DNA from 2 places in the Rothia sp. HMSC069D01 genome. Region 2 is predicted to be linked to the other one. Evidence: riboswitches for the same ligand, from Rfam matches in the RefSeq annotation. Region 2 holds a riboswitch; the other holds the start of a gene.
What was found. A riboswitch is a leader RNA that binds a small molecule or an ion and turns the genes downstream of it on or off. The one in region 2 is predicted to bind thiamine pyrophosphate.
Positions count from the first base shown of each region.

Region 1 (6,532 bases), on a different contig from region 2:
TATTTGAATTTTCATCAGACGATGATTCCGACGGATGGTTCTGTGGAGTCTTAGTCTTTCCCGCTTTGGGGTGCGGGCGTGCAGGCTGTGTGTTTGTGCACCCGCGTTGGGCGGTTTTTCGCCTGTTGTGCTCGTGCGTTCACTCGCGTGCGGGTTTTTATCTCTCACTCTCTAAGGATTTTTGATGAATCTGAAGCCTGTTGTTCTGCGTGTTGCTGGCGCGGAAGTTTCTTTGTACCTGATTGATATGTCGGACTCTTTTGTGGAGCGTTTTAAGAAGGCGTGGGAGCCTCTTGCTCCGGAGTTTTTTGATACTCCTGATGAGGCGTATGCTTCGTTGTCTCGTTTTGATCAGGTGATGTTGGTTCATGCGCCGACTGATGAGTCGGTGATGGATTTGGCGAATCCGTTGATGGGTTCGTTTGATAAGGTTTCGACGCTGCGTGTGGCTGATGATGATTCGGGTATGCAGGATCTGACGAGCCGTATTACGTTGGCGATGATTGAGCAGCTGGTTGGTCGCGGTGTGATGCTGCATGCGGCTGTTATTGGTGACCCTGAGTCGAAGCGCGCTGTGGCGCTGGTGGGTGTTTCTGGTAGCGGTAAGACGACTGCGTCGCGTTTCTTGGGTTCGAAGTTTGCGTACCTGACTGATGAGACTGCGATTATTTCGGATGAGGGTGTTGTGTCGCCGTATCCGAAGCCGCTGTCTGTGATTGTTGACCCGAATGCGCCGAAGGATCAGCAGAACCCGGTGGATCTGGGTTTGAACGTGGTTGATCGTGATGACCTCAGCTATGAGCTGTCGCGTATTGTGTTCATTTCTCGTGATGAGTCGGCTTCTGAGCCGTATTTTGAGCGTGTTCCACTGCATGAGGCTCTGGTGTTCTTGAGTGAGCAGAGCTCGGGTCTGGCGCGTCACCCTGAGGGTGTTGTGTCGCTGGCTAAGCTGGTGGAGCGTTGCGGCGGCGTGTGGCGCCTGGTGTACTCGGAGGTTGAGGATACTTTGCCGCTGGTTCAGGATCTGCTGAATGGCGGTGAGCTGCCGAATGCTGATGAGGTTGAGAGCCTGGAGAAGTACACGGTTGAGGATCACCTGCCGGGTGTGTTCTTGAACGGTACGATTGCGGTTTCTCGTATGCCGGGTACTTCGGGTGTGCGTGTGGGTGAGGACGGCCCGTTCTTGCTGCTGTGTGACACTGAGCTGAATGAGCTGTCTGATTTTGCGGCTGAGTGCTGGCTGCAGGCTGAGGGCGACATTTCGTACGATGACCTGTTTGCGCGTCTGGCTGAGATCTTTGAGGGTCTGCCTGCGGAGGCGTATGACGAGAACCTGAGCGCTCTGGCGGCTGGTTCGATGCTGTGGGTTCGTGTGATTGATGATCCGCTGATTGATGACGCGACCTGGGCTCAGCTGACCAGCGATGAGGTTCTTGATGAGGAGGAGCAGCAGATTGCGCTGGATTCCTCCGAGGATGCTGTCTCTGACGATGAGGATGACGTGGTGGAGGACTAGCCACTGCGGTTCTCTGGTATAGCTCTCTGGCGCGGCTTACTGAGCTCCGCTTGATAAGCACTGCTTAAGCACAAAGGAGGGGCGGGTAGAAGATCATTCTTCTACCCGCCCCTCCCTTTGCGTTTACGGGTTTGCGCGGGGGTTCGCAAGGGCGGTTTGCAGGACGCTTAGCCCCGCATGCTTTACTGGGTTGCCTTACTGGGCAGCCTTGTCGCGGCGCTTCTGCTCGCGGCGAGCCGCACGCACACGCAACGGGCCGGGTGCCTTCACCGGCAGCAGCAGGAGCAGACCCGCCACCACAACAATCAGAATACCGAGCACACCCCAAATCTGCGCGCCCATGATGCTCACACACAGGCCGAACAGCATCGGCGCCAGGAAGCTGGTGGCACGACCGGTGGTCGAGTACAGGCCGAACAGCTCACCCTCAGTGCCGGGATCCGCCAGACGCGCCAGGAAGGTGCGGGACGCCGACTGCGCCGGGCCCACGAACAGGCACAGCAGCAGGGCGCATACCCAGAACACGCCCGGTTCGGGGAAGAACAGCAACGGGGTAGCCGCCAAGATAATGCCGACCAGCGAGATAACAATGATCGTCTTCGGGCCCAGGTAGTCATCCAGGTAACCACCCAGGATCGCGCCAACCGCCGCGACAGCGCTACCGGCAATACCGAACAGGATCACCTCGGAAGTGCTGAAACCGAACGTGCCCGCCGCGAGAATACCGCCGAACGTAAAAATACCGGACAGACCATCACGAAACACCGCCGAAGCAATCAGGAACCACAGGGTCTGCGGGGACGTCATCTTCAGCCGCTTAATGGTGCGCCACAGCGCCTTGTAGGAGGCGAGCAGGCCGCCCTGACGAGCCGGGGAGAGACGCTCCATACCGAGCTCCAGGAAACGCAGCTCGCGGGTGGGCAGCACCTCCGGCAGGAAGCGCTCGCGGGTGCGCATACGCACCAGCAGCGGCACGCAGAAGATCAAACACCAGGCGGCAGCGAACAATGCGACCGCACGGATATTCAGGGCGTTATCGGTGGTCAGGCCGAGCACTTCGGGGGTAAGCACAAAACCCCACAGCACCACAGCCAGCGCCAGGATGCCGCCAATGTAGCCTGCAGCCCATCCGGCGCCCGAAATCTTACCGATATTCTCCGGGTGGGAGATGCGCGGCAGCACGGCGTTATAGTTCACGTACGCGAACTCGCTGAACACGCTCGCCGCAGAAATCAGGGCGACACCCAGCCACAAGTACTGCGGGGTGGGGCCCACGAAGAAGCACGCCGCCATCGAGCCGACTAGCAGCATGGTGTTCACACCGAGCCAGAAGATGCCGCGGCCAGACTTGTCGTTACGCTGACCGGTCACCGGCGCCAGAATCGCAATGAGGAACCCTGCAATGGTCAGACCCAGAGACAGCGCCGAGGAGGTCTCTTCGGGAGTGCCGAAATAGCTACTGGTCAGGTACACGGTGAAGATGAAGGTCATCATAATCGAGTCGAAGCTCGACGAACCAACATCCCACATGACCCAGGACGCGACCGAACGGCGGCTGTTCGCGTGGTCAACGACCCTACGCGGAGCCTTCGTCTTACGGCGGGGAGAAGAAATAGTCATAGTTGTGCTTTCGGATGCCGAGGTGGCGCTTCAGCGTAGCGGCGGCGTGAAACCGGCTGAAGTGGGGCGGGCGTGCTGAAGATGGAACACCAGGCGGTACGTACCGAGTGGAGATACGTACCGCCTAGTTCATGAACTTTCGCGCGGAAGGCGCAAAGTCTTAGTTGAAGAAACGACGCTGCAGGCGAGCAATACCGAAGCTCACCACAGCACCCACGACGGAGGTCAGAACGGTCCAGAGGATGACCTGACGCAGGGTGTCTTCAGAGTCGTGGGAAATGGCGGGAGGCTGGTTGCCGGTAGCCTTGGTCCAGGCTGCGCCCAGACCCTTACCAACCAGGGCAGTAGCGCCCATGTTGATACCCGCAATGGCAAGCTTAGCGACGGGGTTCATGTGTATCTCCTTAGCTGTATACGATGCGGCGTCCTGCCCGTGAACCCCTTCGGGGTTGGGTGAGAAAAGAGCGCCACTCCCTAGCGTATAGGGTTTAAGGCGTTCGTGCCGCCTTGGAGCCGCTCCGTCCCAAAATTGTACACCGTGCAATTCTGTAATGTGGGCAGAAGAAGAAAACAAAAAGCGGCAAATTGGCACGAACAGCCAGACACGCCTACAATCGAACCTGGGCTTCCACCTGCACCACAACGGTACGGACAAGGAAGCCCACAACGACAGGGGAGCGCCACCGAGGCGCTGAGAGTGCTAAGCAGACCCTCGAACCTGATCCGGTTAGTACCGGCGTAGGGAGTCGAATTTCTTCTCAATGCCCTCGTCCAATCAGAGGGCGAGGACATTCCCCTTCCAACGACGGAAGGATCACCAATGTCACAGAACGCAACCCCCGCCTCCCAGGCATCTAGCCAGGCAGAATCGAAGAAGCCGAACCTGCGCTGGCGAGTCAACGAAATCGTTATCGCCGCAGTTATCGCAGTAGCCTGCGCCGTCATCTTCTGGATCTGGGACATCGCAGTCGGCCCCGCCGCCAAAACTGCACTCGTAGCAGCACCCGAATTCCGCCCCATCGTCGCCGGCGCATGGCTGCTTGGCGGCACCCTCAGCGGCCTGCTCATCCGCAAGCCCGGTGCGGCACTCTTCGGTGAAATCGTCGCAGCATTCATCTCCGTGCTCTTCACCGGCGGCGCGTGGAGTGGTGAAATCCTGATTGCCGGCTTCTTCCAGGGCGTTGGCGCTGAAATCGCCTTCGCAATCTTCCGCTACCGTCGCTGGGACGCATTCGTAGCAGTCTTCGCCGGTGCGCTCAGCGGCCTGTTCATGGGTGTTAACGAAATCTTCATCTACTACCCCGACATGGAACCGGTCAAGGCAATCATCTACGTAGCGTGCGCCGTCATCTCCGGCGCAGTGATCGCAGGCTTCCTCGCATGGATTCTCGTGCAGAACCTCGCCAAGACCGGTGTGCTCTCCTCGCTGGCATCCGGCAAGACCCGCCGCTAACCACCAGCAACTATCCACCGGCTAGTCACTCACCACGAGTCACCACTCGGCACACTACAGCAGCCACACAAAAGGCTAAGGAACCATCATGGAAGCAACACCGCGCGGGGCGCGCATCGAGCTCAACAACTTCAGCTGGCACCACCCCGGACGCCCAGAACCCGTCATCAGCGGACTCAACCTCACCATCAACCCCGGTGAAAAAGTCCTGCTACTGGGCACCTCCGGCGCCGGCAAATCGACGCTCCTGCACGCCATCGCCGGTGTGCTCCACGATGACGACGGCGAATCCGCCGGCGGCACCATCACCATCAACGGGCAAGCACCCGCCGAAGCACGTGGCACCGCGGGCATGATGCAGCAGGACCCCGAATCCTCCATCGTCATGGCAACCGTCGGCAACGACGTAGCCTTCGGCCCCGAAAACCTGCGCGTACCCCGCGAAGAAATCTGGGGCCGCGTCACCGAAGCCCTCACCGCAGTAGGGCTCAACCACCTTGCCCTCGACCACCCCAGCAGCGCACTGTCCGGCGGACAGAAACAGCGCCTCGGCCTGGCGGGCATCCTCTCGATGCACCCCGGCGCCATGATCCTCGACGAACCCACCGCCAACCTCGACCCCTCCGGCGTGCAGGAAGTACGCGACAGCATCCTCACCGCTGCGGAGGCGACCGGCGCGACCCTGCTCGTCGTAGAACATCGCGTGAGCATCTGGGCGCCGCACATGGACCGCATTATCGTACTCGGCGAAGGCGGCACCATCACCCACGACGGCGCACCCGACACCGTGCTCACCGAAGCCCGCCAAGAACTCATCGACGCGGGCGTGTGGGTGCCCAACTACGTGCCGCGTGCGCCGCAGAGCAACAGCGATAGCAAGTACGGCGAGGCGCTACTTCGCGCCGAAAACCTCAGCATCACCCGCGCACAACCCACCCCCAAACAACGACGTGCACGCCGACGCACCATCAAACGCCTCGGCGACACCCCCGCACCCGCACCCACCGACCTGCCCATACTGCGCAGCGGCATCAACCTCACCCTGCACGCCGGCGAACACCTCAGCGTGCTCGGGCCCAACGGCGCCGGCAAATCAACCCTAGCCCTCACCCTCGCAGGGCTCCTCACCGCACCCGACGGCACCCTCACCGCCACCGACGCGCTGCGTAATTACGACGGTAACCACGGTGGCGAGCCCGCACACTGGGACGTGCCCACCTGGACCCCAGCCCAAATGCTCAGCCGCATCGGCTACGTCTTCCAAGAACCCGAATACCAATTCATCCGCGGTACCGTACGCGAAGAACTCGAACTCGGCCCCCGCCGACTCGCCGCACTCACCCGCGAACCCCTCAACGAAGACGACCTCACCGCCCGCACCAACGAACTCGCAACCCGCCTACGCCTCACCCACCTACTCGACGCCAACCCCTTCACCCTCTCCGGCGGCGAAAAACGACGACTCTCGGTCGCCTCCGCGCTCGCCACCGCACCGAGAATACTCATTCTCGATGAGCCCACCTTCGGGCAGGATGCCCGCACCTGGGCCGAACTCGTCGACCTCATCCGCGAACTCCTCGCAGGCGGTACCGCCGTCATCTCCATCACCCACGACGAAGACTACACCGCCGCACTCGGCGGCAACCACATCACCCTCGAAGCGCTCGAAGCCTCCGAACCCCAGGCAACCAACGGAAAGGAGAACGCATGAACACCGACTTCTTCGGCACCATCGACCGAACCAGCTACTTCAGCAACCTCAACGCCGGCGTAAAACTCATCGTCTCCTTCACCCTCATCATCGCCGCACTCATCGTGCGCGACCCCCTCACCTCCGGAATCCTCTTCGCCCTCGAACTGCTCGGATTCATCCTCGTCGGATTCCGACCCGTCAACGTCCTCACCCGCTTCTGGCCCATCCTCATCGCCGTCATCACCACCGG
Region 1 covers NZ_KV800109.1:27,062-33,593, forward strand. Annotated here, with positions in the region: gene dcd (dCTP deaminase) at 1-54, shown strand, start outside; gene HMPREF2710_RS07980 (septin family protein) at 185-1,516, shown strand; gene HMPREF2710_RS07985 (MFS transporter) at 1,712-3,136, opposite strand; gene HMPREF2710_RS07990 (DUF4235 domain-containing protein) at 3,297-3,530, opposite strand; TPP riboswitch at 3,798-3,898, shown strand; gene HMPREF2710_RS07995 (ECF transporter S component) at 3,957-4,589, shown strand; gene HMPREF2710_RS08000 (ABC transporter ATP-binding protein) at 4,678-6,300, shown strand; gene HMPREF2710_RS08005 (energy-coupling factor transporter transmembrane component T family protein) at 6,297-6,532, shown strand, end outside.
Region 1: another riboswitch for thiamine pyrophosphate. It lies ahead of HMPREF2710_RS07995 (ECF transporter S component); the one in region 2 lies ahead of HMPREF2710_RS06540 (bifunctional hydroxymethylpyrimidine kinase/phosphomethylpyrimidine kinase).

Region 2 (6,532 bases):
ACGAGGACCTGCGTTCCATCATCGGTTCGCGCACCGAGCCGTGGGGTATTCAGGTGGAGCTCGTCGAAATTAAGGACGTTGAGATTCCCGAGGCGATGCAGCGCGCCATGGCTCGCGAGGCTGAGGCTGAGCGTGAGCGCCGCGCAAAGATCATTTCGGCACGCGGTGAGCTGGAGGCCTCCAGCGAGCTGAAGGAAGCATCCGACATTCTGAGCCAGTCCCCCGCTTCCCTGCAGCTGCGTTACCTGCAGACCCTGCTGGAGCTGGGTGCCGACCAGAACTCGACCGTGGTCTTCCCGCTGCCCATGGACGTGATTGGTCCGCTCGTGGGTGCACTCAAGGGCGAGAGCAAGTAGACTGTAGACCTTGCATCTTCTGAGGCACCTACGTGCCTGTCACAAAAACCTCGAGTACCATAGGTGCTCGAGGTTTTTGCACGCCCAGATCTTTTTTCACCACCAAGGACCACGATGACTGCCCGCTTTGCACTTTTTCTTTCCAGGATTCCAACTCCGCGCCGCTACGGGCGGATTATGGCGCTTCTCTTAGCATCCCTGGGTGGAGCGGTAGATGTTTTCTCTCATATTCATTACAAAGCTTTGGTTGCCACGCAGACCGGTAATTTTATCCTTCTCATTGCTGATATGAGTCACAGTTCGCAGCACGCTATTCACCTGCGTTGGCTCTCAGTGATTTTCTTTAGCCTGGGGTACCTGGGCGGTCATCTTCTGCACGATCTTTTGGGGCAGAGGGCACACCTGAAACACTGGCGTATTTTTACTCTGGTGCCCTTCCTCCTCGTCTGTTTTGTGACTCCTCTGATTCACCGGGTGAGCGAGCACGGGGTTCAGGTGGGGGCGTTAGCGTTCACTATTGGCCTGCTCATTCATGCACTTGCAGACACCCGTATTGGTGAGAACCCCTTTTCCCTGTTTATGACCAGCGGAAATTGGCGCAAAATGTTAAGCGCCTGGTACACGGCCGGCGCCCTCTATACCCGTGCTATAGCTAATGCTTGCAGCACCCGGAGGGAGCGTGCTGCTGGGAAGCGTGTTGAGGGTCGTCACCCGTCAGCGGATACCTCCCCCGCCCTGTCTGAGGACGAAGGACGCCGCACCCGCAGACGTGCTCTGATGACGGCTTTAGATTACTCCCTGGTGGTCGGGGGATTTGTCGCCGGTGTGATTGCGATGGCTCTCCTAGATCAGCTGGTAGGTAGTATCTCTCTGTGGTTTGTCGGGTGTTTGGCAGCTGGAGCGTTCTGGGTGGGGTTCCGGGCCGAGAAAAATGAAGATGCGGAGAACGAAGCGGCGGCTGATTCGTAACGGTGAGACATATAGAAATATCCCGTGCAGATGAGAGTATCTGCACGGGATATTTCTATGCCGAACATTCTTCGCGAAAGCTAGAAGGAAGGCGTTTGGCCCGCCGCGGGGGTTGGATGAGGTGGTTGCGACGGGCCAAACTGGTCGGTTACACGCCGTAGAGGTGCGGGCGCGGCAGGTACATCAGCCAGTTGGGTGAGGGCCGGAATCCTACCGCTAACGGTTTTCACCGACGCCTTAAGCATAACCGGCACAACCCCCGAACCAGCGGTAGCTTGAGTGAAGCATCAATCACCTATCTCACGCCATGCCGGGACGGTATTCAGCCTAAAAACCGGCACCTAAAGCACCTGCGAGCTGGCTGCGGTGCACCCCCTCACGCAATGCCCGCCAGCTAGCGCAGAGCTAGTCATCTAGCGCAGCGCCCGTCAGCTAGCGCAGAGCTAGTCTTCTAACGCAATGCTCGGTGCGCCTGGTCAAAGAACTCATGCTCGTACACGCACGCCGACAGGTACGCCCGCGCCGCACGCACACGCTGAGCCGGTGAAGCCGCCTCAAACGCACGCTCCACCTCCGCGAGGCTACGCGCCACCTCCGCGGCGAACTCTTCGCCACCATACATGCTCAGCCACTCCGCGTACGGGTGGTCCGCATGATTCTGTGAGGAGAGCACAGCGCCCACCTCTTCGTACAGCCAGTAGCAGGGCAGGATCGCCGCGGCACCGACCACGTAATCATCACCGGCAGCGGTGGCACGCAGGAAATTCGTGTACCCCATCGTAATCGGTGAGGGCCCACCCAGACGCGCACGGTTCGCCAGCCAGCCCTCGTGCAGCTGCGATTCGGCGGCAATCGCCTCGTGCGCGCCGGCGGCCCAGTGCACCTGCGCCTCAGCGATGTCAGCACGCGCCGAGAGGGTCGCGAGCGCACGCGAATAATCACGCAGGTAGAGGGCGTCCTGGTCCAGGTAGAAGGCGAACAGGTCCTCGTCGAGGGTGCCGTCACCGAGGGCACGCACGAAGGGCAGGTCCAGGATCTGGTGCCAGGTTTCGCCACCGGCTGCCCAGAGGGCGGCGGTCCAGGGACCGGCGGGCTTTACGACAGCTTCACCGGCGGGCACGGGGCTGACCGGCAGCAGACGCTCCGGGCTGGTGCCGTCCAGAGTATTGCCCTCAGAGTCGGTGGTGGCGAGCAGGTGATGCCACGGGTACGCGGAGGCGGCAGCCTCCAGGCGGCGGGCACGGGCGGCGTGGTCCACCGGACCGTGGCCCTCACCGGAGCCGACCTGCAGCCCGGCACCTGCGGCAATGGATTCGTGGAGCCAGCGGGTGCTCCACTGCAGGGCGCGGTGGGTGTCTTCGCTGGTCAGAACGCTCTGCTCTGCGGTGTGTTCTGCGGCTTCAGTGTGCTGGAGCAGTTCCACGCCCAGGCGGGTTGCCAGCGAAGAGGACAGGGAGCATCCGGTGCCGTGCGTATTACGGCTGTCCAGGCGCGGGGTGTGTACGTGCGCGCAGGTGCCGTCCGGGAAGACCGCGGTGTTACCGGCGTCCTGACCGCACAGGTGGCCGCCCTTCACAATCACGGTGGTTCCGGTCGCCGCCGCAAGGTTCGCCGCCTGCTCGTGCGCCTCATCGAAAGTCTGGGCGGGCTCCTTCTCACAGAGCACGGCGAGCTCCGGAATGTTCGGGGTGATCACATTCACGAGCGGCACGAGGTCGCGAAGCGCCTGCTCCGCTTCCGCCTGTAGCAGGCGGTCACCGCTGGAGGCAATCATGACCGGGTCGAGCACAACCACGGGCACGGGGTGCTCGCTCAGCCAGGTGCGGACGGTACGGATCGTGTCCGCGTCGCCGAGCATGCCGATTTTCACGGCATCCACCGTGACGTCATCAAAAACGGCGGCAAGCTGAGCGGTCAAAAACTCCAGGGGCGGGGTGAATACTTCACGAACCCCACAGGTGTTCTGAGCGACCAGCGAGGTGGTCACGCACATGCCGTAACCGCCGGATGCGGTAATGGATTTGAGGTCCGCCTGAATGCCCGCACCGCCGGAGGGGTCGGTTCCCGCAATCGAGAGGACCCTCGGCACGCGAGCTGTCTGAGATGCCCGGGGGTTTCCGGAGGCGCTCGCGCCGGGTACAGGGTTGGTGGGGGTGGTGGGTGCGCACGAGGGCGCGGTAGGCTGCTCTGCCATTATCGATAATCCCTTCGCTAGTTCGAACTAGAGCAGGTTCAATGGGTGATTCTCTCAGCCTTGAGTTTTCTTACGCCGTTTCGTGCGCCCCCTGTGCCGTATGCCCTTCGTTGGGCGGGTGTTGGGCGGGTCAGCGGGTCGCGGGCGTCTCAAGGCACCCCATATCGCTCTGCCAGGTTATCACAACGATTCTCAGTAGCTGAAAGTTTTGCGGGTGACAAGTGAATCTCTCCGAAATTTTCGTTTGAGCATTGCGGTACTGCACCACCATTCCGGCTCAGGTTTTCCAGCGCAGGCTTCAGCACCCCCCCCCAGAACTCGCCCGTTAAAAGGCAATGCCCGGCACCGCTTTAGACGGTACCGGGCACTATCAGCCGGACATATCGCCGGGCATATCCACCGGGCTAGGCCAGAGCTTAGGTGAGGGCGAAAATCTCTGCCGGTGAACCCTCCGCAATGATCCTGCCCTCGTGCAGCAGGACCGCACGGTCAGCCAGCGAGGCGATACGCGCATCGTGCGAAATAATCAGCACCGCACGGTTCGCCAGCACGGCGCTCAGGGACTCGGTTGCGTCCGCGAGCTCCAGCTGAGTGGTGGACTCGTCCAGAATCACGGCGTGCGGGTCAGCAAGCACAATACGTGCCAGCGCCAGCTGCTGAATCTGGTCGCGAGTCAGCGGCGAATCCGCGCCGCTCACGACAGTATCCATGCCCTGCGGCAGGTCGCGCCACCAGCGGGCACCGATAGCGTCCAGCGCCTCGCCCATCTGCTCGACGGTTGCATCCGGCACGACCACCGTGAAGTTATCGGCGAGGGTGCCGAAGAAGACATGTGCCTCCTGGGTGCAGACCAGCAGTCGGGGGCGGCCATCGGCGGCGGCATCGGTCGGGAAGTCGCCGTGACCAACCGGGCGACCCATCACGGTGATGGTGCCCTCCAGGGCGGTCAGCGAACCACCAATCAGACGCGCCAGGGTGGTCTTACCCGAACCGGAACGACCCACCAGGGCGAGCGCCTCACCGCGGCGAATCTTCAGGTTGATGCCTTCAAGCACCAGGGCGTCCGGGGAGTAGCCGTAGGAGACGTCGGTGCAGTCAATGGCGTACTCCGGGTTCTTCACGGCTTCATCCAACACCTTGGAGAAGGCCTCGGCCCGGTGCTGTGCGCGCTCCTCACGCTGCTTCTTCGCCAGGGAGACCACACCAAACACGCGGCCCATGTTCACGAGCATGATGCGCAGGCTGCTGACGTGGTGGTTCAGCATGTCGGCGAGGGTTCGCAGGCTGAAAACCATGACCGAGGCGGTCGCTACGGCGCCCCAGCTTGCCCAGCCGAGAGCCACGCAGGCGGCACCCCAGAGCATGCACAGAACCGTGGGGATCCAGGCGTTGATAGCGTCCACGGTGAAGTACAGCTGGCGGATGCGCACCATGCCCAGCTGCGCGGCGAACTGGCGCTTGTTCTCGCCGGCGAAGGCGTCTTCACGGGCGGTATGAATGCCCAGCTCACGGATTGTGGAGGTGCCGCGAATGTTCTCGGTCAGCACGCTGTTGAGGTCGCTCACGCGCTCCTGAGCGGTCTGGTTGCGTGCCGCCATGAGCGGTAGCATCTTCGACATGATGAGGGCAAGACCGGCAATCATGGGCAGCATAATCAGACCCATTGCGGGGCTCACAAACGCCAGGGAGAGCGTAGAGATAATGAAGTACAGCAGCACGTAAATCGCGCCGAGCAGGTCCTCACTGACGGATTTTGCTGCCGAGGAGAGGTCGTCGGTCACGCGGGTGAGCAGGTCGCCGCTGCCGGCTTCTTCCACGGTGCGTGCGTCCAGGTCGAGGGTGCCGTCGAGGGTGTCCTGGTTGGCGTCACGGGTGACGAGCGCACCCAGTCGCGCCGCACTGTACGAGGAGACCATGAGGGTTATCGCCTGCACGATGAATGCCGCCAGGATAATCAGAATCGGCTGCCACGGGTAGCTGGAGAACTTGCCCGCCACCACGTCGTCCACGGTGGCACCAATCTGCAGGGGCACCACCGCACCCATGAGGGTGCTGACCATGTAGATGACGAAGGTGTAGAGGGCTCGCCCCTTATGCGCCGCGAGGTAGTTCCACATGCGGCGTGCCACGTAGGCGGGGGTTTCGATGGGGAGCTGCTTTGCCATGCTAGTTCACCTCCTGATTCTGAGTGGTTGCGGGGGTTTCTGCCTGAGCGACGGGGTAGCCGTCGCGTTCCATGCGGCGGGTCGTCTCCGCGGTCGTGGAGACAACGTAGACCTGCTTCATATCCTGTAGCAGGCCGGGGTAGCCGACGGGCAGGCGGTCGCTACCGACCTGGGTTTCCATCGCATCGTAGATGTAGCGCTGGCTGGGTTCGTCCACGGAGTTCAGCGGCTCGGTCAGGATGAGCACCTGCGCATCCTGTGCGAGCGCGCGGGCAAGTGCCAGACGCTGACGCTGACCGCCGGAGAGGTTCGCGCCTTCGCTGGTGATGCGGGCGGCGAAGTAGTCTTCGGGGTTGCGTCCGCCCAGTCGGTAGGCGATTTCGCGGGAGTCGGTAATCTTCAGCAGCTCCTCATCCTTTGCCTGTGCCAGCTCCTCGTCGGGGTTCGGCACGGTGCCCAGGCGCAGGTGCTCCTGCAGGGTTCCCGCGAAAATCATGGGGTTCGGTTCGCTCAGCAGCACGCGGCGGCCGGTTGCGTCCTTGAGGTCCTCTCCCCCGCGTCGCAGGGTGCGGGCAAGCGCCTCGGCGTAGTCCTGCGCGGTGAGGTTGTAGTCGCGCGGGTTGACGTACACGATGCGCGGGTTGCTTGCACCGGCGGGGGCGACGGGTACGGGCACCTCGAGGGTGCTCGCCTCGACTGCCTGTTCGGCGCGTGCCAGCTGCGCCATTTCTTCGTCGGTGCGCGGGCTCTTCAGCACGCCCTGGCGTACGCCCGCGTGACCTTCGAGGCGGGCGACCTTGGCGAGCGCAATCTTGGCGTATCGCCATGCGGTGAGGAAGTTCTGGGTA
Region 2 covers NZ_KV800108.1:504,080-510,611, forward strand. Annotated here, with positions in the region: gene HMPREF2710_RS06530 (slipin family protein) at 1-356, shown strand, start outside; gene HMPREF2710_RS06535 (YoaK family protein) at 471-1,325, shown strand; gene HMPREF2710_RS06540 (bifunctional hydroxymethylpyrimidine kinase/phosphomethylpyrimidine kinase) at 1,777-3,519, opposite strand; TPP riboswitch at 3,511-3,691, opposite strand; gene HMPREF2710_RS06545 (ABC transporter ATP-binding protein) at 3,936-5,684, opposite strand; gene HMPREF2710_RS06550 (ABC transporter transmembrane domain-containing protein) at 5,686-6,532, opposite strand, start outside.